One region of the Mesorhizobium sp. CA7 genome, then DNA from elsewhere that is predicted to be linked to it. Evidence: predicted binding sites of a transcription regulator. Region 1 holds the regulator's gene; the other holds the start of a gene.
The links. The regulator LexA, encoded in region 1, represses DNA repair genes until DNA is damaged. The targets are predictions, from matches to a motif close to TGTTCNNNNTGTGTTCNG.

Region 1 (5,107 bases):
AACAAATCAACGAGTCGATGCGGCGGACCGGCATCTACCACATCATTTCGATCTCCGGCCTGCACATGGCGCTGGTCGCCGGCACGATCATGGTCCTGCTACGGGGCGCCTTCGCGCTGTTTCCGGATTTCTCGTCGCGCCGGCCGGTGAAGAAATATGCCGCTGGCATCGCGCTGGCGTCGATCGCCGCCTATCTCGTGATCTCCGGCATCGTGGTGGCGGCCGAGCGAAGCTTCATCATGCTTGGCGTGATGCTGGTCGCCGTGCTTTTCGACCGCGCAGCGCTGACCATGCGCAACCTGGCGATCTCTGCCATCGCCGTCATCCTGGTCTCGCCGCATGAAGTGGTCGGCCCGAGCTTCCAGATGTCCTTCGCTGCCACCGCCGCCCTGGTCGGCGCCTATGCCGGCTTTGCCGACTATCGCGCCGGCAAAACGACCGCGCCGCCGGCAAAGCGTTCGTTTCTCGGGTTCCTATCGCGAAAACTGGCGATTGGAGCGGGTGGCGCCGCCGTGACGTCGCTCATCGCGGGCAGCGCGACATTGTTGTTTGCCATCTGGCACTTCCAGCGGGTGTCGCCGCTCAGCCTGCTGGCCAATCTGGCGGTCATGCCGATCGTCTCATTGGTCGTCATGCCGTTCGCCGTGCTGAGCGCGCTGGCCATGCCCTTCGGCTTAGACGGTCCCTTCCTCTTTGTCATGGGCAAAGGCCTGACGGCGATGATCACCATTTCGGCATGGATTTCCGAGCGCTCACCGGTCGACGCCGTCGGGCTGATCTCGATCCAGTCGGTGCTGCTGGCGACGGTCGCGCTGGTCATCGCGACCATGGCTACCACCTGGCTGAGGCTTGCCGCCGTACCTTTCGCGCTCGCTGCGCTGCTGGCCATTTCGCACGTCCGCACACCGGACGTGCTTATCTCGGAGGATGCGCATCTGGTGGCGATGCCGATCGGCGGCGGCGAGCTTGCCGTCAATCGCGAACGCTCCAACGAGTTCACCACCGACAACTGGAAACGGGCGCTGAAAGCCGAGGAGATCGTGCCCCCGGAAAGGTTCGCCAAAGATACGCTGGACATTGCCGATCCCGTCGACCTGCCGCCCGGCTCGCCCTTCTATTGCAGCGGCGATCTCTGCATCGGTCGGCATCCTTCCGGCGCGATCGTCGCGCTCGCCGAGACCCGCGACACCGCCCGGCCGGCCTGCGGCTTCGCCGACCTCATCGTCATCAACGACGCCACGGCCTATAACCCTTGCCGCGATCCGCGTGTGCTCGTCGTCACCAAGCGGCAGCTGGCGCGCGACGGCAGCGCCGCCGTTTTCTTCGATCCGCAATCGGCAACCGCGCGGCCAACCGTCCGCTACGCGGTCGTAGAACCATACCGACCCTGGCACGAGCAGCGGAAATACACGCGCGAGGCGAGGGGACTGGCGCCCTATAAGCAGCCGGAAAAACCAGCCGCCGCACCGGCCCAATAGATTGTCGTCCGGGCGAAGACGGCGAGCAGTTCTGCTCAGTAGCGGCGAATAAGTCCGACGAGCTTGCCCTGAACCTTGACCCGGTCCGGTCCGAAGATCCGGGTCTCATAGGCCGGGTTGGCGGCCTCGAGCGCGATCGAGGCACCCTTGCGGCGGAAACGCTTAAGCGTCGCCTCCTCATCGTCGACCAGCGCCACCACGATCTCGCCCGGGCTTGCGGTGTTGGCATTGCGGATGATGACGGTGTCGCCATCGAAGATGCCGGCCTCGATCATCGAGTCGCCCTTGACCTCCAACGCGTAATGCTCGCCGCCCATGATCATGTCCGGCGGCACCGAGATCGAATGCGTCTGGTGCTGGATGGCGTCAATCGGCACGCCGGCGGCGATGCGGCCCATCACCGGAATGGATACGGCCGCCGCGGCCTCGTCGTCATTGCTTGGCGTCGGAGTGCGCGATGGCGTCGTCGGCTTGACCTGGCGACTGAGATTGCCTTGGCCGCCCTGGATGACGCTCGGCGAAAACTTCTTCGCGGCATTCAGGCCAGGCGCGATTGAGTCGGGCAGGCGCAGCACTTCCAGCGCGCGCGCCCGGTTCGGCAGCCGGCGAATGAAGCCGCGTTCTTCCAGCGCCGTGATCAGCCGGTGGATGCCGGACTTGGAGGCAAGGTCGAGCGCCTCCTTCATCTCATCGAAGGATGGAGGAATCCCGCTCTCCTTCAGGCGTTCATGGATGAACATCAGGAGTTCATGTTGTTTGCGCGTCAGCATCGGCGGCCCCCACGGGTTCTGAAACCAGAATCAGAAAAACAAACCCAGAACAAACACTATCTGTTCCAGTTGTGTTCCGCAACCGTTTAAAGTTTAGTGAATTTGTTAAGGCTGCCGAAACAATGTCGTATCCGGTGACGGCCGGCTGCCCCTCGTGGGGCAGCGGCATTGATTTCGCTCGATTTTGGAGTTCCCCTTACGCTGAAATACAACCCGCCACGATCACGAAGCCGTGGTTGGGATCACGTCGGCTCTACCGTAAGCGCGTGGCACCGTGAACGAAACGAACCCAAAATGCCAACCTTGGCGAAGTTCCGATCCGCAGTCTTCGCCGTCTATGGACCAGCTAACATAGGACCAAAGGTTCTTGCCCTGTCGCCGACGGTGGTGAGACAACCCCCTTGGCCAGATCGAAATGGAGGCGGCAGCACAATGAGGGGAATTCCTGATCTCGCCGAAGTCGAGGCGATGGATGCCGCGGATCCGCTGCGCGCCATGCGCGATCGCTTCGTCTTGCCGGAAGACGTCATATACCTCGACGGCAATTCGCTGGGCGCTGCTTCGATCGACGCCTTCAGCGAGATCGAGACTGCCGCGAGGCAGGAATGGGCGCGGGATCTCATCCGCGCCTGGAACACCGCCGGCTGGTTCGATATGCCCATCGAGTTGGGTGACCAGCTAGGGCGCCTGATCGGCGCGAAACCCGGCCAGACGGTCGTTTGCGACACGACTTCGATCAATATCTACAAGGTCCTGCATGCGGCACTTGCAATGCTGCCCGAGCGTTCGGTGATCGTTGCCGAGGGCGACAGCTTTCCGACCGACCTCTACATGGCGGAAGGCGTCGCATCGACGCGGCCCGGCACGGTGCTGCGGCTCGAAGGCACCGATGCCCCGACGATTGAGGAACTGGTTGACGATCGCGTCGCGGTCATCCTGGTCAACCACGTCAACTACAAATCCGGCCGGCTGCGCGACATGGCGGCGCTCACCCGCAAGGCTCATGAAGCCGGTGCGCTGATCGTGTGGGACCTCTGCCACACGGCGGGTGCGCTGCCGGTGGATCTCGACGGCTCTAATGCCGATTTCGCCATTGGCTGCACCTACAAGTATCTCAATGGCGGGCCGGGCTCACCGGCCTTCATCTACGCCGCGAGCCGCCATCACCGCGACATTCGCCAGCCGCTCAGCGGCTGGTGGGGCCATGCCCGGCCTTTCGCGTTCGAGCAGGGCTACGCTGCGCGCACGGGCATCCGGCGGTTCCTGTGCGGAACGCAACCGGTGCTGTCGATGCGCGCGCTGAAAGGGGCGCTGGATATGTGGAACGATGTCGACATAAGGGCCGTGCGGAGAAAAAGCGTCGCGCTGACGGACCTGTTCATCCGGCTTGTCGAGGCCAGATGCGGCGGCTTCGGTCTTGAGCTGGAGAGCCCGCGCTCAGGCGCAGAACGCGGCAGCCAGGTATCGTTCGCCCATCCAAATGGCTACCAGGTGATGCGCGCCTTGATCGAGCGCGGCGTGATCGGCGATTTCCGCGCGCCATCCACCATCCGTTTCGGCTTCACGCCGCTCTATGTCGGCTACCGCGATGTCTGGGATGCGGTCGAGGTGCTGGAGGACATCCTGCGCACTGGCATCTGGCAAGACGCACGCTTTGCCGTCAAAACAACCGTTACCTGACTTTGAATCGGCGATGCCGAACAAATGACCTGATCGCGGAGACACCGTTGCTGGGACATCGTATTGTCGACTGGGATGACGCCTATGCAAATGGCGCCAATATCGCGGGCGGCGACCGCTGGCCGGCTGCGTGGGATCGGCCGGCGCGGGCGTTTCGCGAAAGGCTGCTGTCAGAGGGCAGGGCGCGGCTCGATGTTGTCTACGGCGAAGCGCCGCGCAAGCGCTTCGACCTGTTTCTCCCGTCTGCGGCGCCAAGGGGGCTCGTCGTGTTCATCCACGGCGGCTATTGGATGGAGTCGGACAAGAGCTCCTGGTCGCATCTGGCTGGAGGCGCGCTCGGCCGCGGCTTTGCCGTCGCCATGCCCTCCTACACGCTGTGCCCGCAGACCAGGATCAGCGGCATAGTCGGCGAGGCCGCGGCAGCGATCGAGAAGGCGGCGGCCATGGTCGATGGTCCGCTGATGCTGACCGGGCACTCGGCCGGCGGGCATCTCGCCAGCCGAATGGTGACCACGGTCTCACCGCTATCATCCGATGTGGCGCGGCGCATACGCCAGGTCGTTTCGATTTCAGGCCTGCACGACCTTCGGCCGCTGATGTTCACAGCGCTGAACGAGACCCTGAACATCGACGAGCCGGAAGCGCGGAGCGAAAGCCCGGCATTGTTGCGGCCTCGACAGGGAGCCTGCATCACCTGCTGGGCCGGCGGCGGCGAGCGTGCGGAATTCCTGCGCCAGAGCGCGTTGCTCGCCAACATCTGGACCGGGCTCGGCGCCTCCACCCGTTCAGTGGTCGAGCCGGACCGACATCATTTCAACATTGTCGATGGCCTCGCCGACCCGGATCATCCCCTGACCCGTACGCTGGTGGACGAATAAGGGCTACGATCGACTTCGTCGACGTATCAGGATCGACTTCGTCGACGCCTAGCGCAGCATGAGCACGCTGCATTCAGCGCCGGCTTCCGCCGCCGGCGCAAAGGGCTCGCGCACGATCAGGCCGTTGGCGTCGGCGAGCATCCGCAGCATCGAGGAGTCCTGGATTCCGAAAGGCGTCGCGACCAAGGTGCCGGCGTCCTCGCGCACGACGGCGCGCACATAGTCCTGCCTAAGGTCGTTGGCCCGCATCGCGGTGCCAAGCCGGGCCGTTCGCATATCCTGATGGTGATCGCGGCCACCG
Region 2 (5,107 bases), on a different contig from region 1:
CAGCGCGACGGCGGCGAACTGCTTGGTGCCGTTCTGAACGAACAGTCGCGAGAAAAGAATATGGCCGACGACCTGCCCGTCTTCCTCCGCAACCAGCTCGACGACGGCATCACCGCCGGTGACAAGCGCGTCGACCAGGCCGGCTTCCGCCTGCTGGCCAAAGGCATGTTCTTCGACGAGGCGGATCGCCTCGCGATCCCGCGGCGTCGCCGCGCGTATCGACATCATGCTCATGTGAGTTTCGTTCCTTTTTCGATCTTGGCTCCGCGCAAAAACTCCTGCGCAGTGGCAGGCTTTCCGCCCGCCCGTTGAACTTCGACCAGCCTGACCGCGCCTGTCCCGCAGGCGACCGTCAGCCGGTCATCGAGAATTCCTCCCGACTCGCCGACGCCATCCGAGAGCGTCGAACGAAGCAGTTTCAGCCGCTCCATGCGGCCGCCAATGTCGACCTCGCACCACGCGCCCGGAAAGGGCGAGAGGCCGCGAATGTGATTGTGGACTTCGCCAGAAGGCCGCGTCCAGTCTACGCGTGTCTCCGATTTATCGATCTTTCGGGCGTAGGTCACCCCTGCCGTTGCCTGTTGGGTAAATGTCAGACAATTTATCCCCAACTGCGCGAGCGCCTCAACCATCAGCGAGGCGGCTTGAACCATCAGTCGGTCATGCAATTCGCCGGCTGTCATGTCGGGCGCGATGGCGACTTTTTCAACCATTGCCACCGGCCCGGTGTCCAGACCCTCTTCCATCTTCATGACCATCATGCCGGTCTCGGTATCGCCGGCCATGATGGCGCGCTGGATGGGAGCAGCACCACGCCAGCGTGGCAAAAGCGAGGCATGGCCGTTGAGGCAGCCCAGCCTTGGCGCGTCCAGAACGGCTTTCGGCAGCAGCAGGCCGTAGGCGACGACCACCGCGACATCGGCCTGCAAGGCGGCAAAAGCCTGCTGCTCGGCCTCGCTTTTCAGCGACGTCGGCGTCCGAACGTCGAGCCCCAGCCGCTCCGCCTCGCGCTGCACCGGCGAGGGCGTCAGCTCCAGCCCGCGCCGGCCGGCGGCGCGCGGCGGCTGGGTGTAGACGGCCGCGATCTCGTGGCCGGCCTCGGCGATGGCGCGCAAGGTCGGCACGGAGAAATCCGGCGTGCCCATGAAGATGACGCGAAGGGGCATGCCCCTCTATCCCACCATCTTACCCGGCGCCTTGTCCTTGGCGAGCTTCTTGAACTTCCGCACCACCATGTCGCGCTTGAGCTTCGAGATGTGGTCGATGAACAAAACGCCGTTGAGATGATCTATCTCGTGCTGCAGGCAGGTGGCCATCAGACCTTCCGCCTGCATCTCCTGCAGCTTGCCGTCGCGGTCGAGATACTTCACCCGCACCGAAGCCGGGCGCTCGACCTCGGCGTAATAGTCGGGGATCGACAGGCAGCCTTCCTCATAGACGGACCGCTGGTCGGAACTTTCGAGCACTTCCGGATTGATGAAGACATGCGGCTGAGGCTCCTCGCCTTCCTTGGCAAGGTCTATGACCAGCAGCCGCCGCGGCTCGCCGACCTGGATCGCCGCGAGGCCGATGCCCGGCGCGTCATACATGGTCTCCAGCATGTCGTCGGCGAGCTTGCGCAAATCGGCATCGACGCGCTCGACCGGCTTGGAAACCTGGCGCAGGACGGGATCGGGAAGGATGATGAGCGGCTTGATCGACATGGCGTCTCACCTAAGACCTCGCTTGAAAAGCGTCAACCGGGGCATCTTTGACCTGTTCACGTTTTGATCTGTGCCAGGAGGCCGAATCGGTTATGCTGCCCAAATGAACGACATGACCTCCGTCCTTTCCGAGCCCATCGCGCGGCTTGGCGCCACGACCGCGACGCTTGGCCAGGCGCTGGCTTTCGGCGCGATCCTTCTGCTTGCGCTGTCCGTGGCGCTCGTCGTCGCCTTGTGGCGCGCGGCCGGGGCACGCGCGGCGGCGGCCGCCGAAGCCGCCGACCATGCCCGCGATGCTGAGGCGAGGATGGCCGACATCATGCAAGCGCAGGCCGAGATGCAGGGGCGCATGGGGGCGATCGCCGAGGTGTTCGGGGCGCGGCAGGCCGAGCTCACCCAGTCGCTCGGACAACGGCTCGACGCCATGACCGGGCGTCTCGGCCAGACCATGGCCGAGCAGACCAAGTCGACGCATGAAAGCCTGGCCAAGCTGCAGGAGCGGCTGGCGGTGATCGACACCGCGCAAGGCAACATCCAGTCCTTGGCCGGCCAGGTCGTGCAGCTGCAGGCGATCCTCTCCAACAAGCAGACGCGCGGCGCCTTCGGCCAGTCGCGGATGGAGGCGATCGTCGCCGACGGCCTGCCGCACGGCGCCTACGAGTTCCAGGCCAGTCTCTCCAACGGCAGCCGGCCCGACTGCCTGGTGCGGATGCCGAACGGCGCGCCGATGCTCGCCATCGACGCAAAATTCCCGTTGGAAGCGTGGAACGCCATTCGCGCGGCCGAAGGCGCCGACATGCAGAAGGCCGCGGCGCAGGCTTTCCGGCGCGACATCGAGGTGCATATCCGCGATATCGCCGAAAAATACCTGATCCAGGGCGAGACACAGGACACCGCCTTCATGTTCGTGCCGTCGGAATCGGTGTTCGCCGAGATCCACGAGAATTTCGAGGCGGTGGTGCAGAAGGCGCATCGCGCCCGCGTCGTCATCGTCTCGCCCTCGCTGCTGATGCTGTCGATCCAGGTGATCCAGGCAATCCTCAAGGACGCCCGCATGCGCGAGCAGGCGCATCTTATCCAGGGCGAGGTCATCCGCCTGATGGAGGATGTGGGTCGGGTCGACGAGCGGGTACGCCGGCTGCAGACACATTTCGGCCAGGCGGCGCGGGACATCGACGACATCCTGGTGTCGACGTCGAAGGTGACCAAGCGCGGCCAGAAGATCGAGGCGCTGGAATTCGCGGAAGGCGAGACAGAGGCCGCGCGAAGCGCAGCGCCAAAAGCCGAAGGCGGTTCGCGGGTAGCGGACTCCAAGACGGGACAGCTCAGGCTGCGCGTCGTCGAAGGCGACGAGTAGTCGCTCGACGCCGACGTTGGAACGACCGATTCTTCCTTCGCTGGCGAGGTCGCATTCCTTGGAGATTGGCTGGAACGCCGATCACTTCGTCATTCCAGGGCGGAGCAAGGAGCGAAGCGACGCGCGCAGACCCTGGAATCCCATGCCGTGGCGCTAAGCCATTGAGATGAGAATTTCGCTCCGCCGAGCCCCTCACATCGGTCACGGCATGGATCTCCGGGTCAAGCCCGAGGATGACCAAGGCGCGAAAGATTCAGCCAATCGCCGAGGCTTGCGCCAACGGGCCGATCCGACAGTGCTACTGCTCCTCGATGGTCGTCATGCCTTCGAATTCCGGCAGCCAGTGCAACGCCGAGCGGTGCCAGACCTGTTTTTTCGGGACGAGTTCCTCGCGCTGACGCGCCGTGCCGACCCTGATGCCGTAGATCTTGGGCCCATCGCCAACCGACGTCGCGTAAAGATGCGATCCGCACTCGCCGCAAAAGCCCTGCGCCCGCCTGGCGCCGCTCGACCCGGTCTTGATATAGACCTTCGGCGCGCCCCTGGTAATCCGGTAGTCGCTTTCCGGCGCCGGAACCGTCACGCGAAAGGCCGTGCCGGTCAGCTGCTGGCAGTCGGTGCAGTGGCAGATCGAAGTCTTTTCCGGATCGACCTCCGCCTCATAGGCGATCGCACCGCAATGGCATCCGCCGTCGATCTTCATAGCCTTCCTCCTGACAAGTGCGCGTTGTCAAAACCTATCCCTCCTCCGAGGCCTCGGCCATGGCCTTGCGCCGCCGCTCCCATGTGCCAGTTGCCTGCGGCTTGACGAAGAGCCTCGATATCTGCGGCATTTCCTTCTTGAGCCTGGCTTCCAGGCGCTCGACGCAGGCCTCGATATCGGGCGCGCTGAGATGATCCTCGAATTCGATGCTCAAGCCCGCGACGATTTCCTCCGGCCCGATATGGACGCTCAGGATTCCGTTCGCGCGCTGCACCGCCGGATCGTCCTGGACGATCGCCAGCACCTTCTTCTGCACTTCGGATGAGGCAGGTTCGCCCAGCAGCAGCCCTTTGCTCTCGCGCGCCAGGAAGATGGCGGTCGCGCCGAGGATGATGGCGATGCCGATCGAGCCGAGGCCGTCGAGCTCGGGGATTTCCAGAAGCTGGGCCGACAGGATGCCGGCGAAAGCGACTGCCAGCCCGAACAGCGCGGCGCTGTCCTCGAACAGCACCGTATAGACGCTGGGGTCCTTGCTCGATTGCACGGCCTGCAGCCAGCCTTGCTTGCCCTTCTGCTGCCGGAACTCCTTCAGCGCTAACAGCCATGAGCTGCCTTCGAAGACGAAGGAGAGGGCAAGCACGATGTAGTTGACCTTGGCGTTGACGAACGGCTCGGGCGCCATGATGTGGATGACGCCTTCATAGAATGAGACGCCGGCGCCGAGCGCGAACACCAGAAGCGCCACGATAAAGCTCCAGAAATAGAGCTCGCGTCCGTGGCCGAGCGGATGGGTTCGGTCGGGCGGCCGCGCGGCGCGACGCATGCCGTGGAGGAGCAGCGCGCCGTTGCCGGTGTCGACCAGCGAATGCACGCCTTCCGACAGCATGGCGGACGAACCGGTGAGGGCGGCCGCCGCGAATTTGGTCGCCGCGATCGCCAAATTGCCGGCGAGCGCGGCGTAGATCACCCGTCTCGACCCGCTATGTCCTGCCATCCGATCTCCGAGCTGCCCCGCGCCCGAGCCTAGCGGCCCGCCTCACAGACAATGCACCAGCCCGTGCGAGGTTTCGAACCGCGCTGTGCCCGGAAATCGGTTGACAGCCGGTCGACCGGCTTCGCAAAGCGGCACAGCCTCTTGCAGCCGGGCATTTCTCTTGTTTCACTCGCACGCCCACAATCGGAGGAGCGAATCATGGCTAAAGGTGCGATGAAGGCGGGCAAGGAAGCCCGCAAGCCGAAGAAGGACGCCAAGAAGCCCGCCGCGGCCCCGGCTCCGAAGGCGCCGCCGGTCAAGGCGTTGCGTATCAAGGAAAAGTAAGCGGCCGAATTCGGCCGACCCGGCTC

Region 2: the regulator LexA is predicted to act here: its motif matches at 1,757-1,774, upstream of LB552_RS18485 (DNA recombination protein RmuC).

Annotation. Positions count from the first base shown of each region.
Region 1 is NZ_JAIUHH010000001.1:107,151-112,257, reverse strand. It holds gene LB552_RS00490 (ComEC/Rec2 family competence protein) at 1-1,478, shown strand, start outside; gene lexA (transcriptional repressor LexA) at 1,514-2,248, opposite strand; gene kynU (kynureninase) at 2,681-3,928, shown strand; gene LB552_RS00475 (alpha/beta hydrolase) at 3,976-4,806, shown strand; gene glp (gephyrin-like molybdotransferase Glp) at 4,855-5,107, opposite strand, start outside.
Region 2 is NZ_JAIUHH010000010.1:70,655-75,761, forward strand. It holds gene LB552_RS18470 (GNAT family N-acetyltransferase) at 1-234, opposite strand, end outside; gene fmt (methionyl-tRNA formyltransferase) at 231-1,166, opposite strand; gene def (peptide deformylase) at 1,173-1,703, opposite strand; gene LB552_RS18485 (DNA recombination protein RmuC) at 1,807-3,060, shown strand; gene LB552_RS18490 (GFA family protein) at 3,359-3,763, opposite strand; gene LB552_RS18495 (cation diffusion facilitator family transporter) at 3,798-4,757, opposite strand; gene LB552_RS29665 (hypothetical protein) at 4,956-5,081, shown strand.